3 regions of the Bacillus sp. EB106-07-01-XG149 genome follow, and region 3 is predicted to be linked to each of the others. Evidence: riboswitches for the same ligand, from Rfam matches in the RefSeq annotation. Region 3 holds a riboswitch; each other region holds the start of a gene.
What was found. Region 3 has a riboswitch for S-adenosylmethionine ahead of AC3WTA_RS02125 (ECF-type riboflavin transporter substrate-binding protein). Riboswitches for the same ligand answer to the same signal wherever they lie in the genome.
Positions count from the first base shown of each region.

Region 1: linked by a shared signal. The riboswitch ahead of AC3WTA_RS26550 (cyclase family protein) and the one ahead of AC3WTA_RS02125 (ECF-type riboflavin transporter substrate-binding protein) in region 3 are both predicted to bind S-adenosylmethionine.
Region 2: linked by a shared signal. The riboswitch ahead of metK (methionine adenosyltransferase) and the one ahead of AC3WTA_RS02125 (ECF-type riboflavin transporter substrate-binding protein) in region 3 are both predicted to bind S-adenosylmethionine.

Region 1 is NZ_JBYTDP010000011.1:79,050-84,289, reverse strand. Features, by position in the region: partial or broken gene AC3WTA_RS26565 (MFS transporter) at 1-1,067, shown strand, start outside; gene AC3WTA_RS26560 (nucleotidyltransferase domain-containing protein) at 1,083-1,865, opposite strand; gene AC3WTA_RS26555 (PRK06851 family protein) at 1,987-3,096, opposite strand; SAM riboswitch class I at 3,246-3,358, shown strand; gene AC3WTA_RS26550 (cyclase family protein) at 3,444-4,076, shown strand; gene AC3WTA_RS26545 (hypothetical protein) at 4,104-4,484, opposite strand; partial or broken gene AC3WTA_RS26540 (ATP-binding protein) at 4,701-5,199, opposite strand.
Region 2 is NZ_JBYTDP010000002.1:1,028,413-1,033,652, forward strand. Features, by position in the region: gene AC3WTA_RS11490 (molybdenum cofactor guanylyltransferase) at 1-247, opposite strand, end outside; gene AC3WTA_RS11495 (MogA/MoaB family molybdenum cofactor biosynthesis protein) at 244-753, opposite strand; gene AC3WTA_RS11500 (hypothetical protein) at 1,085-1,264, shown strand; gene AC3WTA_RS11505 (hypothetical protein) at 1,271-1,450, shown strand; gene metK (methionine adenosyltransferase) at 1,492-2,691, opposite strand; SAM riboswitch class I at 2,861-2,982, opposite strand; gene pckA (phosphoenolpyruvate carboxykinase (ATP)) at 3,211-4,797, shown strand; gene AC3WTA_RS11520 (hypothetical protein) at 5,112-5,240, shown strand, end outside.
Region 3 is NZ_JBYTDP010000001.1:390,328-395,567, forward strand. Features, by position in the region: gene AC3WTA_RS02110 (YjcZ family sporulation protein) at 78-185, opposite strand; gene AC3WTA_RS02115 (energy-coupling factor transporter transmembrane component T family protein) at 321-1,121, opposite strand; gene AC3WTA_RS02120 (ABC transporter ATP-binding protein) at 1,114-2,817, opposite strand; gene AC3WTA_RS02125 (ECF-type riboflavin transporter substrate-binding protein) at 2,828-3,376, opposite strand; SAM riboswitch class I at 3,515-3,630, opposite strand; gene AC3WTA_RS02130 (aspartate/glutamate racemase family protein) at 3,784-4,464, shown strand; gene AC3WTA_RS02135 (macrolide family glycosyltransferase) at 4,514-5,240, opposite strand, start outside.

The DNA of each region.
Region 1 (5,240 bases), on a different contig from region 3:
CTAGTTGGAACCATCACAGATCTAATTGGACGAAAATGGACGCTTATATGCTGTTTAGCACTTTTCTCCATCACGATGGGCCTTGCTGCACTTGCTCCTTCCCCTGAATTATTTGGTTTATCTCGATTTATCGGAGGAATCGGATTAGGCGGTGTTATTCCAACAGCTTCAGCACTTACTGTTGAATATTCACAAAAAAAAGACAATCTTTTATTTATGCTCTTATGTTTACTGGCTACCCTTTAGGTATCGTGTTAGGTGCTATTTTGTCTATGTTTATGTTAGAAGATTTCGGATGGAGAATTATGTTTGGCATCGGAATGATTCCACTGCTCCTCATTCCTTTCATCATTCGTTATTTACCTGAATCCATTCAATTTTTATTATCACGTAATCGCCAAGAAGAAGTAGACCAAATCCTTAATCGTTTTCAAATTGAATTCCATGAAAAAGATGAAACTCATCAAGCCCCACCTAATATACGAAAGAAAAATGGATTTCTTACGTTATTCTCAAAAGAGTACATAAAAGCGACGTTGCTTTTTTGGATTACTTATATAATGGGAATGTTTTTAATATATGGTTTAAATACTTGGTTACCGCAGATGATGCGCCAAGCAGGATACCCTCTTGGATCTAGTCTATCATTTTTACTTATGCTAAATATTACTGCCGCTATCGGTGCATTATTTGCTGGAGCAATAGCGGATCGTATAGGGGCTAAAATTGTTATTAGCATCTCCTATCTTATGGCAGCTATATGTATTGGACTATTAACAATTAAACCATCTGTTACAATCATTTATCTTTTAATTGGTCTTGCTGGAATTGGATCAGTCGGTATTACTCAAATATTAAATGCATATGTAACACAATACTTCCCGTCTCATATCCGAGCTACCTCCTTAGGCTGGGGACTTGGACTTGGCCGAGTTGGCGCGATTGCTGGTCCTATTCTTGTCGGTATTATTATAACAATGCAATATGACTTAGCATGGAATTTTTACTTATTCTCATTCGCGGGTCTTCTTGCAGCTATATCTGTTTTCTTTATTCCTACAAAATAAAAAAAGAGCACAAACTCACTTGTGCTCTTTTTCATATACTGCAAACAACATATCCCGAAACAATGTATTTAAACTCTCAATATCGATCCCTGATCCCTTTTCAATTCCTTTTACATATTGCTGGTAGTAATGAATTTGTTCTTCTAAAAATTGATTCAACACCTCAATTTTTAATCCAACATCTAATTCAGTACCTGCCTTTTTCTTTATTAACAACTGTTCAATTTCATCTAATACACTGCGTTCTAATGATAACTCTGTAATCAATCGATCGAATTCTACAGGTGGTAAAGTCTCTTTCTCCTCTAACCACTTACAAGCTAAAATAGGACGTAATACATAAAAGTACTTTTTCAACTTTACATTCTCACCTTGCAAAAATTCACGATAATTTTTTGAAGCCATATGTAAGTAATGATATATCGTTGCTTTTGGATCAAAGTGCTTATCACTCATTTGCTGAAGTTGTTCTGGAAAATGAGAGTTTTTCGAATAAAAAATCGGTGATCGAATCCATTCGAGTAAAGCTGGGTTTGACTTTGCGAATAATTGTAACGCTTTTTTAATATCCCATCCGCTTATATCTAAATCATCACTAATCGGATACTCAATTACATCTCGTTTATCATGAATTGATAAATACCATTCGACCGGGTGCATATAAACGAATCTAACATCATAATCACTATCTTTCGATGGAAATCCCCAAGCACGACTCCCTGATTCCACTGCAAATAAAATTTTCACATCATTCTCTTGTTCAATTCTTGCTAACTCCAACCTAATTTTCTCTCTCATTTCATACCCTCTTCATTTTTTGATTATTTCCTTGGAAATTCGACAAATATACTACTAAGTTTACTACATACTAAAATAGCTGTCAGAAAATTCCCGACAGCCTACCAAAGTTCCTTATTTTTTACTTGTTCTTTTCTGTTACACTAACCGCAATTCGTTCAAACTCTTTTTGAATCTCCTCTTTATATGCGTCTACTTTTGAAAAATCCATAGCAGCAATATAAATTCTTTCTAATTTATCACGAACTGATTTCGCTTTCGCCAAGAAAGACATCGCCTCATTCATTTTTGCTTTATATTGAATCGACACGTCACGAATTTCTTTCGCATACTTCTCATCTGTTCCTGGTGTCACAATTAAGGCATACATATCTATAATTTCATCACCTTCGCGGCTCGGAAAATATTCATGTGGTGCGGTGCTATCAAAAATTGCAAACCCTAATTCTCTTACGATAACCATATCAAGACTATTTGGATCAAATCCACAATGATATACTTCAACTTCAAATCCTTTTTCTTCTGCTGCCTTAGCTAATTTTTTAAGCATTGTTGATTTCCCAGAGCCTGGGCGTCCTTTTATAAAATAACGATGTGGTAATCCCTCTGTTAAATTAGGAACAAAATCAACTGCTCCTTTCGGTGTAGCTGCCCCTAAAAACCGATGTTTCACAAGCGATTGTTTCCCGCCTTTATCTGTAAATAACTTCTGAATCAGCTGATCGGTTAGTTCATTTGCTTTATTAAAATCAATATTATTAATATATATTTTCTCCCACTCATCATGTATAACTAGTGCCTCGTTAAAACAAGCGTAAGCAGTTTGAAAAGCCTTGCTTGCTTCTGAAACAAATCGTTCAATTTCCACCTTCTGCTTTCTTAATTTATTTGAGTCCCAAGCAACCCCTAAATTAATATACTCTTCGACAACTCCTGGCATTTTCGGCTCAATAACATGCGGTGATGTTCCATCAACAATTCCTACTTTTAACTTCGGGATAATTACACCATCAACCGATTTATTATCAGAAGAACAGTGTAAAAATTCAATATCATATCCTTTTTCAACCCACTCACGACCTATTGCTTTGATTAAAGAAGATTTCCCGGTTCCAGGACCACCCTTTAAAATAAATAACCTGTTTAGCCCTTTTAAATTCTCGTCGTATAAATTATGAAATCCTCTAGCTGTATTTCCACCAGCGTAATAATTCAATACATTCCCTGTCACTGCACTCACTCCTTCGCAGCATTCTATTTACATAAGCTACAATATGCGAGCAACTTTATTTGGGTGAATACCTATTTTGTATTGCACGAAAAAAGGAAATGAATTACAATTTAAAAGTAGTGAATATTCAGAAATTAAAACTTAATATGTCTTTATCAAGAGAGGCAGAGGGACCGGCCCTTTGAAGCCCAGCAACCTCAGTTTATATAAACTGAATAGGTGCTAATTCCTGCAAAATGCATTGCATTTTGAAAGATAAAACGTAACTATTGTGTGCAAAACTCATCTTTCTTGATTATGAAAGGTGAGTTTTTTATATTTCAAAACATATATTGGAGGTATTTAAAATGAAAGTAATTGACCTATCACAAACATTTGAAAACAATATGTCTCAATTCCCTGGAACACCAAAAATCAATTTAGGAGCCATTACAAGCGTTGAAGAGACAGGCTATCAAGTTACAGATTTTCATTCTGTCGTTCATGTTGGCACGCATTGTGATGCTCCTGCTCATTTCATTTCAGGCGCAACGACTATTGATCAATTACCCCTAGATCAATTTGTAGGCGAAGCTGTTCTTATTGATGTAACTCATGTACAAGAACGAAAACTACCTAAAGAAGTATTACACAACGCTGACATAAAAGAAGGAGATATTGTTATTTTCCATTCCAATCTATCTACTAAATGGAATACAGAGGCGTATGAGCAAGAAGCTTTTTATCTTTCTGAAGAATTAGCCGTGGAATTAGTTCAATTAAAAGTAAAATCGGTCGGCCTAGATTTCATTTCTCCTGATGAGGTAACGACAGAAACATCACCAATTCATCACATACTACTTGGGAATAATATTTATTTAATTGAAAACTTAACAAACTTAGATGCCATTCACACGAAACGTTTCTTTTTCTCAGCGGCACCTTTAAAAATTAAAGATAGCGACGGTGCTTTTGCAAGAGCATTCGCTGTAATTTTTTAAACAAACTATACAAAAAAGCAAAGATCATCATTGACCTTTGCTTCTATTTTTTTTATTTAAACTAAGAAAGAATTGCTCAACACGAGGACGTAACCAAGCTAAATAATCTTTCTCTTTCTTCTTTGTACAAGCTATTTCTTCCCCATCTACCATTCCAACAAGCTCTAGCTCTAACAGTTGCCTCGTAAATGCTAACATATTTATTTCTTCTTCTGGATACTCTTCTTTTAATTTCTCCTCAATTTCCCCTAATAAAAAACCGTCACGCATCATTGCCAATGCATCAATCCAAAGTGGCGGCATTTCATATTTTTCTCCTGTAATTGTATCTTTTACAATATAATTCTTTTGCTCTTTTCGAAATTGAATCGTGTGTAAACATACAGTCGAATTTAATGTTAATTCCATCATACCACCTCTTTCATAATATCTGCATAGAAAAAAGGATGCGCGTGCACCCCTTCTTTCTCTAACACTACCGAACCGTTACATGAATAACAAATCTCATGTCGATATTTTCCTCCATTATAAACGAAGTATTTTATAAAAAAAACCCTTCTTGAAACATTTTATAAAATGTTTATATTTACACAACAAGAACACTTTTCTGAAAAATATTTTCCTCTAGCACATTATGCTGTCGGTAAAAAATTTCCACTTTTTCCCTATTCCCATGCTACTTGGAATCGCAGTACTTCCTTGATGTTCCTTAATAATTTTATATGTGACCATCAATCCAAGTCGTTCCGTACTATTCTCCTTTGTTGTGTAAAAAGCCTTTCCAACCTTCTCTATACCAAAGCCTTGATCTTCAACAGGAATACACAAATGCCTTTCAGTTTTTTGATATGCACGAATATGAATATCTCCACCTTCTGGCATTGATTCTATTCCATTTTTAATAACACTTGTTTTAATTTTTTATCATCACCATTTATAACAGGTAGATTTCCATCTACTTGCACATGAAATTTCACTCTATATCGCGCTGCATAACTTTCCATTAGCTGTACAACATATAAAAGGATTCCCGTATATTACACCATTCATAATTCGTTGATTTCGGTTTTCCTAATAACATCAATTCACTAACAAACCCGTTAATTCTTTCAAATACTTTTAAGGCTTCTTTTTCCTCATAGATAAAGCTTTTAAATTTGTTCA
Region 2 (5,240 bases), on a different contig from region 3:
CAATTCCAGCAAGTGGTCCATTTCCTTTATAATGCGGAATATCTTCTATAACAGGAACTTGTACGAGTTGCTCTACTCGCTCTTTTATATCGGAGTTACTAATGACCACAACTTCTTGTAACGCAGTTGTCATCACTTTCAAAATATGCTCAATAAAAGTACTACCTTGCCAGCTCGCTAACGCTTTCGGCTCACCGAATCGACTCGACATACCACCTGCCAATACAATTCCAGCATACTTACTCATTGGCGATGCAGCTCAAATGTAATATGACCTAATTCCGGTAAAATTAACTTATTCATCGCAAGACGAACTGCTCCGCTAGACCCTGGCATGGAAAAGACAACTTTGCGCCCAACTGTACCGCCAATCGCTCTACTTAACATTGCGCTGCTTCCGATATCTTCTAAATAACTAATCATGCGGAACAACTCACCAAACCCGACAATTTCTTTATCTAATAACGCTGACACCGCTTCAATCGTCACATCACGTTTCGTAATACCAGTACCTCCATTTGTTAACACGACATCAACATCTTCCCTATGATAACCAGCTAACACTGCTTGCTGAATACTTTCTTTATCATCTTTTACAATTTCATAAGAGGTCACTGTATGGCCTGCTTCTTTTAACAATTCATGTAATAGTTGTCCGCTCTTATCTGTCTCTTCCGTACGTGTATCGGAAATCGTCACGACCTTACAACGCACTTCTTTTGGCGCTTGTTTTTTATGTTCATTGACACTCATTTTTCATCTTCCCTTTCATTTTCTTGTAAAATTATGTATGAAGCAAAGAATTCAACATGATACAATATAAGTACATTTATCTATATAAAGGATCTTATTTATGTTTTATAACATAAAACGATACGTACCCATTATACCATTCCTAATTATTTTATCCCTTTTTCAATGTATCGCTTACGGGTTTGATATTAACTTTTTAAAATTGTATGTGCTTATGACTGATGGTGGTATTCGTTACTATTTGACTAGCACATTAATTCCTCTCGTACTTGCCTATATAGTAGATTTTATTTTTAAACATTCAATCTCTAAATAAGGAGGTCCACATATTATGGAACTTTATAAAAAATTAACAACAACATTTATCCTCTTATTTGTCGCTTCCATTACTGTTGGCTTTTCTCTAAAAGGCGCAATTCCATACGCTACATTAGTAAGCATTATATTCGCAACACTATTTTTACTAAGCAGTGCCTTTTGCGTGGGTAAAGCACGTCAAATGAAAGGTTGATTACATATGTTCGAGAAGAAACCAATCCTTTGTAAATCATGTGAAAAGGAAATACAAACGTATGAAAAAGCATGGATTCATATGCCCTTTCCAGCAAGTGGTATGACTAATATGAAAAAGTATATTGAGCTAGACGGCGAAGTTTATTGTGGTTCTTGCATCCAAGTAGTAAATAAAACAAAATAAAAAAAGCTTTGCGCTCACGGCGCAAAGCTTTTTTTCATATATTATAGACCAGCTTGCTCTTTTAAAGCTGCAGCTTTGTCTGTACGTTCCCATGATAGATCTACATCAGTACGTCCGAAGTGGCCGTAAGCTGCTGTTTGTTTGTAAATTGGGCGACGTAAGTCTAGCATTTTAATAATACCAGCTGGGCGAAGATCGAAGTTGTTACGAACTAGTTCTACTAGTACGTCTTCAGATACTTTACCAGTGCCGAATGTATCAACTGAAATTGATACTGGTTGTGCTACACCGATTGCGTATGCAAGTTGTACTTCTGCTTTGTCAGCAAGACCAGCTGCTACGATGTTTTTCGCAACATAACGAGCTGCATATGCTGCAGAACGGTCAACTTTCGTTGCATCTTTACCAGAGAATGCACCGCCACCGTGGCGAGCGTATCCACCGTAAGTATCAACGATGATTTTACGTCCTGTTAAACCAGCATCACCTTGTGGTCCACCAATTACGAAGCGGCCAGTTGGATTAATGAAGAATTTCGTTTCTCCATCCATTAATTCTGCTGAAACTACAGCTTTAATTACATGCTCTTTTAAATCGCGATCGATTTCTTCCCATGTAACATCTGGATGATGCTGTGTAGAAATTACGATTGTATCTACACGTACAGGTTTACCATTTTCATCATACTCAACTGTAACTTGCGTTTTTCCATCCGGACGTAAGTATGATAATGTGTCATCTTTACGTACTTCAGTTAAACGGCGAGCTAATTTGTGAGCAAGCGAGATTGGAAGTGGCATTAATTCTTGTGTTTCATTACATGCGAAGCCAAACATTAAACCTTGGTCTCCCGCACCAATTGCCTCAATCTCAGCGTCAGTCATTAGACCTTCGCGTGCTTCTAGCGCTTGGTCAACACCCATAGCGATGTCAGCAGATTGCTCATCGATAGATGTTAAAACTGCACAAGTTTCTGCATCGAATCCATATTTTGCGCGTGTGTAACCAATGCCTTGAATTGTTTCACGAACGATTTTTGGAATATCTACGTAAGTAGAAGTCGTAATTTCCCCCGCTACCAATACTAAACCAGTTGTTACAGTTGTTTCACAAGCTACACGTGCATTTGCGTCCTTTGATAAGATCGCATCTAAAATTGAATCAGAAATTTGGTCACAAATTTTATCTGGATGTCCTTCAGTTACAGACTCAGATGTGAACAGATGACGTTTTTTTGTCATGTGGTAAACCTCCCTACAGTAATTGTATATATTGTACGGAACTCATCCTTAATTTGCCACAAACTGCGACATACATTTATTCTCCCACACAAGCATACAGAAAAACCTTTCCTACTTTACATAGAGGAAAGGTTTAATTTGCTACTTGCATACTGCTTTTTGCCCTTTGCTCTTATCGTTCGAGACCGTTAGCCTCGCACAGGTTTTAGCACCTATTCACCTGTATTTACCACTACAAATGAGGTTGCTGGGCTTCATCGGGCCTGTCCCTCCGCCAGCTCGGGATAAGAGAGTATCCGTCCCAACCTATACTAAAGAAATGATATTCATTTGTCAATTAATATTCACATTTTCCTGAAAGTTTTTCTCAATACGCCTGGAATGAAATATTAATAAGGAAATAATACATTCACACAAACAAAAAGAAATAAATAGTATACATTATTTATATAATTGTGTTATACTCTTGTTGGGGATTACGAGAAATATTTCATTAAATGAAAAGGATGGTATATAAATATGAGTACTGTGAATGTCCAAATTGGTTTACACGAATTATTGAACGGAAGCAATGCACAGATTCAACTAAGTGTTCCGCAATTAGTGGAAAAAGTATTAATGCGAAATGAAGGGAAATTAACTTCTACTGGTGCCGTTTCTGCTTCAACAGGAAAATATACAGGACGTTCTCCTAAAGATAAATTTATTGTGAAAGAAGCATCGGTTGCTGACAAAATTGCTTGGGGAGCAGTGAATCAGCCGATCTCTGAAGAACATTTTAATAAATTATATACTAAAGTTTTAGAATACTTAAAAGAAAAAGAAGAGTTATTCGTCTTCAATGGATTTGCAGGCGCTGACCGCAATTACCGCCTACCAATTCAAGTTATTAACGAATATGCATGGCACAATTTATTTGTACATCAATTATTTATTCGTCCAACTGAAGAAGAATTAACAACTCATGAATCAGAGTTCACAATTGTTTCTGCACCGAATTTCAAAGCTGATCCAGCTGTTGACGGTACAAACTCTGAAGCATTCATTATGGTTTCATTCGAAAAACGTATCGTACTAATTGGTGGTACAGAATACGCTGGAGAAATGAAAAAATCAATCTTCTCTATTATGAACTTCTTACTACCTGAACAAGATATTCTTTCTATGCATTGCTCTGCAAACGTAGGTGAAGAAGGCGACGTAGCACTATTCTTCGGTTTATCTGGAACAGGTAAAACAACATTATCTGCTGATCCACACCGTAAATTAATCGGTGATGATGAGCATGGTTGGTCTGATAACGGTGTATTCAATATTGAAGGCGGTTGCTACGCAAAATGTGTAAACCTTTCTCACGAGAAAGAACCACAAATTTTCGATGCAATCAAATTTGGATCTGTTTTAGAAAACGTTATCATTAATAACCAAACGCGTATCGCAGACTATAACGATACTACTTTAACAGAAAATACTCGTGCTGCATACCCTATGCATGCGATCGACAATATCGTACTGCCAAGTGTTGCTGGACACCCAAATACAATCATTTTCTTAACTGCTGATGCATCTGGCGTATTGCCTCCAATCAGTAAGTTATCAAAAGAACAAGCTATGTATCATTTCTTAAGTGGTTACACTAGTAAACTAGCAGGAACAGAGCGTGGTGTTACATCTCCGCAAGCAACATTCTCAACTTGCTTCGGTTCACCATTCTTACCACTTGATGCATCTCGCTATGCTGAAATGCTTGGTGAAAAAATCGAGAAACACGATGCGAAAGTATTCTTAGTAAACACTGGCTGGACTGGTGGCGAATACGGCATTGGTAAACGTATGAACTTAGGTTACACTCGTGCAATGATTCAAGCAGCATTAAGCGGCGAACTTGCGAAAACTGAAACAGCTAAACATGACATCTTCGGTCTTGAAGTTCCACTTCACGTACCAGGTGTACCTGACGAAGTGTTAATGCCTGAACAAACTTGGGCTGATAAAGCTGCTTATAAAGAGAAAGCAATCGAACTTGCAAGCGAATTCAAAGAGAACTTCAAAAAGTTCGACAGCGTTTCTGAAGATATTATTAACTTAGGCGGTCCAATCGCTTAAGTACAAACTTTCTGTTGGAATAACCCTTTTACTCATATGAATAAGTGTCGTGTAACCGTAAAGTTTCGCGTACTCACCGACAAAACCCAATGCGGCTTAACGGTTACACACACTTACATAAAAAAGAAGCTTACGTTTTTGACGTAAGCTTCTTTCTATATCTTATATAAAGTACAACTTTAATCTCTTCATCTGTGACTTAGCTCATAAAATTGCATACCAACATCTATAAACTTACTGAAAATTCATTTTATAATCATTCGTTTTATAGTTTTTTATGATAAAATTTACATATACAGGAAAGGAAGAGGGCTATGAAAAATTTTTCTCGTACAGGAAAAATATTATTCAGTTATGGAGCCATTCAAATGTTTTGGGGACTTGTGATGCTTAACGTTAATTTATTTGAGCATACAAGTGAAACGATAAAATACATTATTCTA
Region 3 (5,240 bases):
GCTCCTTTTTTATTTGTTTCGATACATAAGTATCTTCTATGTTTTTTAAGTTTACATTTGTGGAGACTAATTAGAAATTAGTACCCTCCGCCCCAGCAGCTGCATCCAACGATAATTAATAAAATAAATAACACAACTAATAAAGCGAAACCTCCACCAAAACCACAAGAACCACCGTAACTCATATTTTCTCCTCCTTTTGGTTTGAAAACTAATAGGTAGTTGATCATTTTAACTGGTTCGTATTATACATTATGTAAATATCCCTTTTTTGAGCATGTCTACATAAAAATAAGTAAAAGCACTCATTTGAGAGTGCTTTAAAATGGATACCAAAAATTTTGAAATACATGTAACTTTAAATACACTGCAACAATTAAAATAAAAACACCTACAAATAAAGCAATGAAATCCCCGCTTTTCGCTTTATTTGTATAAAACCAAGTTCGTGTATTCTTCTTTCCAAATCCTCTTAAATCCATTGCATTTGAAACTGTATCGATTCTATCTAGTGAATGGATAATTAAAGGCCAGAAAATTAAGACACGGTTTTTCATACGAATCCATAAACTTGCTTCTCCTTTTTCAAAAGCTACTCCTCTCGCCTCTTGCGCATGTTTAATAACTTTATATTCGGACTGAATATCAGGTATATAACGTAATGCAATATTTATTGCATATGTAATCTTATAATGAATTCGAAATTTACTTAAGCTACTCACAAATTTGCTTGGATCAGTCGTATATATAAAAATAAGTGTAAATGGTAATAACGTAAAATATTTTAATGAAAGTGTAGCTGCATAAAATAATGTTTCACATGTAATTGTTGCATATCCGATATGTAAAAACGAAGTATATGATTCGGTTAATTCAGATCCATGAGTTGGTGTAATAAATAAAATCATTACAGAATTTAATAAACTAAATGTAAATATAACAGTAAAAACAATACAAATTTTACGAAATGGAATTTTTGCAACTAGAAGTCCGATACAGCCAATCATAAAAACAATAAGCAATATGCGAAAATCAAGAAACAAAAAAGTAAGCGTCATACAAAAAATAAATAATAACAATTTCACTGCTCCATCCATACGATGAAAGTATGTACTATACATGTTCCTCCCTCCTAGTAACCTCAAAATAAAGTTCTATAAACCTTTCAGGGTATGCAATCCCACTAAATTTAACTAACTTGAATAATGAACTTTCCCTAAGTTTCGCTCTTTGTAACGTTTCTGAATGTCCTAATACGATAGACGAGGTATTATTCGCAATAATTTCCCCTTCATGTAAAACGATTGCTCTGTCTGCATATTCTAATGCGAGATTCATATCGTGTGTGATAAAAATAAAAGATATTCCCTTTGCAGCTAGTTTTTTAATAAACGACATAAACTGTTTATAATGATAATAATCTTGTCCCGCTGTCGGTTCATCTAAAATGATAAGTTTCGGATTTGTTGTTAGTACAGATGCAATCGTTACTCTCTTTTTTTGTCCATAACTTAATGCCTGAATTGGCCAATTACGAAATGGATACAAACCACAAATTTTTAATGTTTCTTCCGCCCTAAGCTTAATTTCTTCATTTGAAACCTTTTTTAATTTTAATGAAAATGTAACCTCTTCTATAACAGTAGGTTGCGTAATCATATGATTTGGATTTTGCATCACATAAGATATAACTTCACCACGTTTACGAATAGACCAAGAATTGATATTTACTTCATCAAATACAATCCTATCATTTTTTGTTTTGTTTATGCCTATAAGACTATGAGCTAATGTTGATTTACCAGCTCCATTATGGCCCAAAAGTGCTACAATTTCACCTTCATATATTGAGAAATTTACATTGTCCAATACTTTTTGTTTATTAGAATAGGAGAATGACAAATTCTCTACTTTCAATAATTCTTTTTTTGTAGGGGTACCTTTACAAAAAACTTGCTTCTCCATCCACTCATCTATTACGCTACGAACACTTTCCCTTTGAAGATTTTCAAGTGGGTAGTATATTACGTCATTATTACCATCAAACTGCAATTTCTTTAATACTTCTATGTACATAGGCTCTCTTAAGCCGATAGATGGTAATATATTTGACGCAAAAATCTCTTCTGGTGTCCCTATCGTAACAATTTCCCCTTCATCCATTAAAATGATTTTATCTAAATCCAGATTTAACATTTCTTCTATTCGATGTTCAATAATTACAATTGTTTTATTATATTGTTTATGTATATCTTTAATAAGTTCTATTGTATGTAAGCTACTGACAGGATCTAAATTCGCTAAAGGTTCATCAAATAATAATATATCAGCATTCGTTGTTAACAACCCTGCTAGAGAAACGGTTTGTTTTTGACCTCCTGATAATTCATGTGGACTTTGTTTATGAAAAGAATGCATCTTTACCTTTTTTAATGAGTCTGAAACAATTTTTTTCATTTCATTTTGATTTACACATTCATTTTCTAAATAAAAAGCTACATCTTCTTCTACTGTAAGACCAATAAATTGAGCATCTTGATCTTGCAAAATTGTTCCTACCTGTTTACTCTGTTCAAAAACACTGCCTTTCCTCGGATCTTTGCCGGCAATTAAAATATTACCAGTACTAATCCCCCCATAAGAAAAGGGGATTAGCCCATTGATACAATGAGCTAAAGTTGACTTCCCTGAACCACTTCGTCCAGCAATTAGTACTTTTTCTCCAGGGTATATATGAAATGTAATGTCTTTTACAGTAGGCTGCGCAGCATGTTCATATTGAAAGCTGAATTGTTCAAAAGAAATAATTGGTTGCATGTTAACATCCCTACTTTTCAATTTTTAAATGTGTATGTTTCTTATTAGATTTAGCTAGACCTATTGTAATTGGCAATCCAAGAACTAGAAATACAATAACATCAGCAATTGTTGCTCCTAATACTTGTATAACAATTTTGTCAAATGGTTCTCCCATCACAATAACATCGAATGCCCCAGCAAATATAATAGCAATGACAATACCAATTAACCCAGTAATGGCTAAATAAGAAATATCCCGCTTATTATACATACCGTTTTTCACACTAAAGCTAACTCTTTTTTGAATGAGTCCCATTGCAAAGCCGATAATGCCTGAACTTATAACCCAACCCCACCAAATACCCCATCCAGCGATTGTATCTGTTACTGTATGACCGATAAGTCCTATTAAAAGTCCTGCTACTGGACCAAATAACGCTCCAAAAACGGTTAAAATAGCTAATGCAGGTTTAATAAATGTATTTGGTGCAATAGAAAATCCCCAAAGTCCTAATATCCCGTATAATGCTGCTCCAATTCCGATTGCTACTACTAACTTTGTTGATAATTTGTTCATTACAATTCCCCTCCCATATTAGTCAACTTTTATTACTCTATATTTATTTTGAAAATGAATTATGCATCGACACTCCCTTTCTATACAACAAAAAATGACCCCTTACATAAGAGGTCATTTTCTTCACGTTCAAGAATCCTCTTATCTTCCAAAAAACACATCGTGTCCTCTGCGGAATTAGCACCTTCCTATAAATTTATATAGGGGTTGCTGAGGTTTCATAGGGCCGTTCCCTCCACCTCTCTGGATAAGTATTAATTTGTAATTCGTATTATGGCACTAATAAGTATAAATTTCAACACTTTTCTAATTATTTTTATTTTTTGTTTAACGGTACGTTTAAACCATTGTATTCTTATCGGAATTGTGAAATAATGAATTCAAAATAGTTACGGGAGGAATGTACGATGAAAGTAATCGGTTTAATTGGTGGACTAAGTTGGGAATCTACATCGTTATACTATAAACATATTAATACACTTACACTCTCTCAATATGATCAAAATGCAAAGCTTGTTTTATATAGCATGGACTTTGGTGAAGTAACTACTTTATTACAAAATCATCAATATGAAGAAGTGAAAAACGAATTAGTCACAGTTGCAAAAAAGGTTGAAAAATCCGGAGCTGATTGTTTATTAATGTGTTCCAATACGGTCCATTTATTTGCTGAAGAAGTAGAAAATGCAATATCTATTCCACTACTTCACATTGGTGATGTAAGTGCTAAAGAAATGGTAGAACAGAATATAAAGCGTATCGGACTATTGGGTACGAAACAAACGATGGAACAAGACTTCTATAAATCACGTCTAACAAATTTTAATATTGAGACGATCATCCCAAATGAAGAGGAAAGAAATTTTATTCATCATGTTATTTTAAATGAATTAAGTAAAGGAATTATTTCAGAAACATCAAAAGAAAAACTTTTACAAATTACAAACTCATTAATTCAAAACGGCGCAGAAGGTATATTGCTAGGCTGCACTGAAATACCATTGCTCATTTCCCAAAACGACCTTACTGTACCTGTTTTTGATACCGCTTTTTTACATGCAAATACTGCTGTGCAGTTTGCAGGATAATAATATAAAAGCATAACGGTTAATCCTCTATGTTTTTATATTGTCCACACTATTTATTTAAAAGAGATTTTATAACTGTAATTGCTTCTTTAGTACCAACACATTCTAAAAAACTATCATTCAGTTTTCGTATACCATGTTTATACTTTTCATTTGAAAGAACGTCTGTTACCGCTTCATTTAAAGTTTGCACATTAACATGCTCTTTCAATAATCGATGTGCTGCTTCAAGTTCAGTTAATCTTTGTGCTATCATTGGCTGGTCTTTATCGTGTGGAATTATAACAAATGGGACATTAAAATAAATGGCATCGTGAACGCTATTCATACCACCATGTGTAATGAAAACATCTGCTTCACTTAATATTTCTGATTGGGGTACGTATGAAGCAATTATAAAATGGTCTGGCGCTTTTTTAATTTTAGAACGATCATTTCGATCACCAATTGCCATTACGACTATCCCTTCAAAATCTGAGAAAGTATCAATACAAGTATTAAAGAATGGTTCGAGTCCTTCAAGTAGTGTCCCCATTGAAATATAAATAACTTTCTTATCTTTAAGCAATTCAAATGGAAACTCTACATTTGTTTTACGATTTGAAATACTAGGCCCAATAAAAATGTTATTTTCTCCGAATGAATCGCTATTAGGTTGAAAATAACGACTTGTGTACACGAGTGAAATATCTCCCTTATTATGCATAAATTGAAGATTATTTTTGGGCTTTACTCCAAATTCATGTTCCATTTGATATAGTAACTTTTTAGAAAGT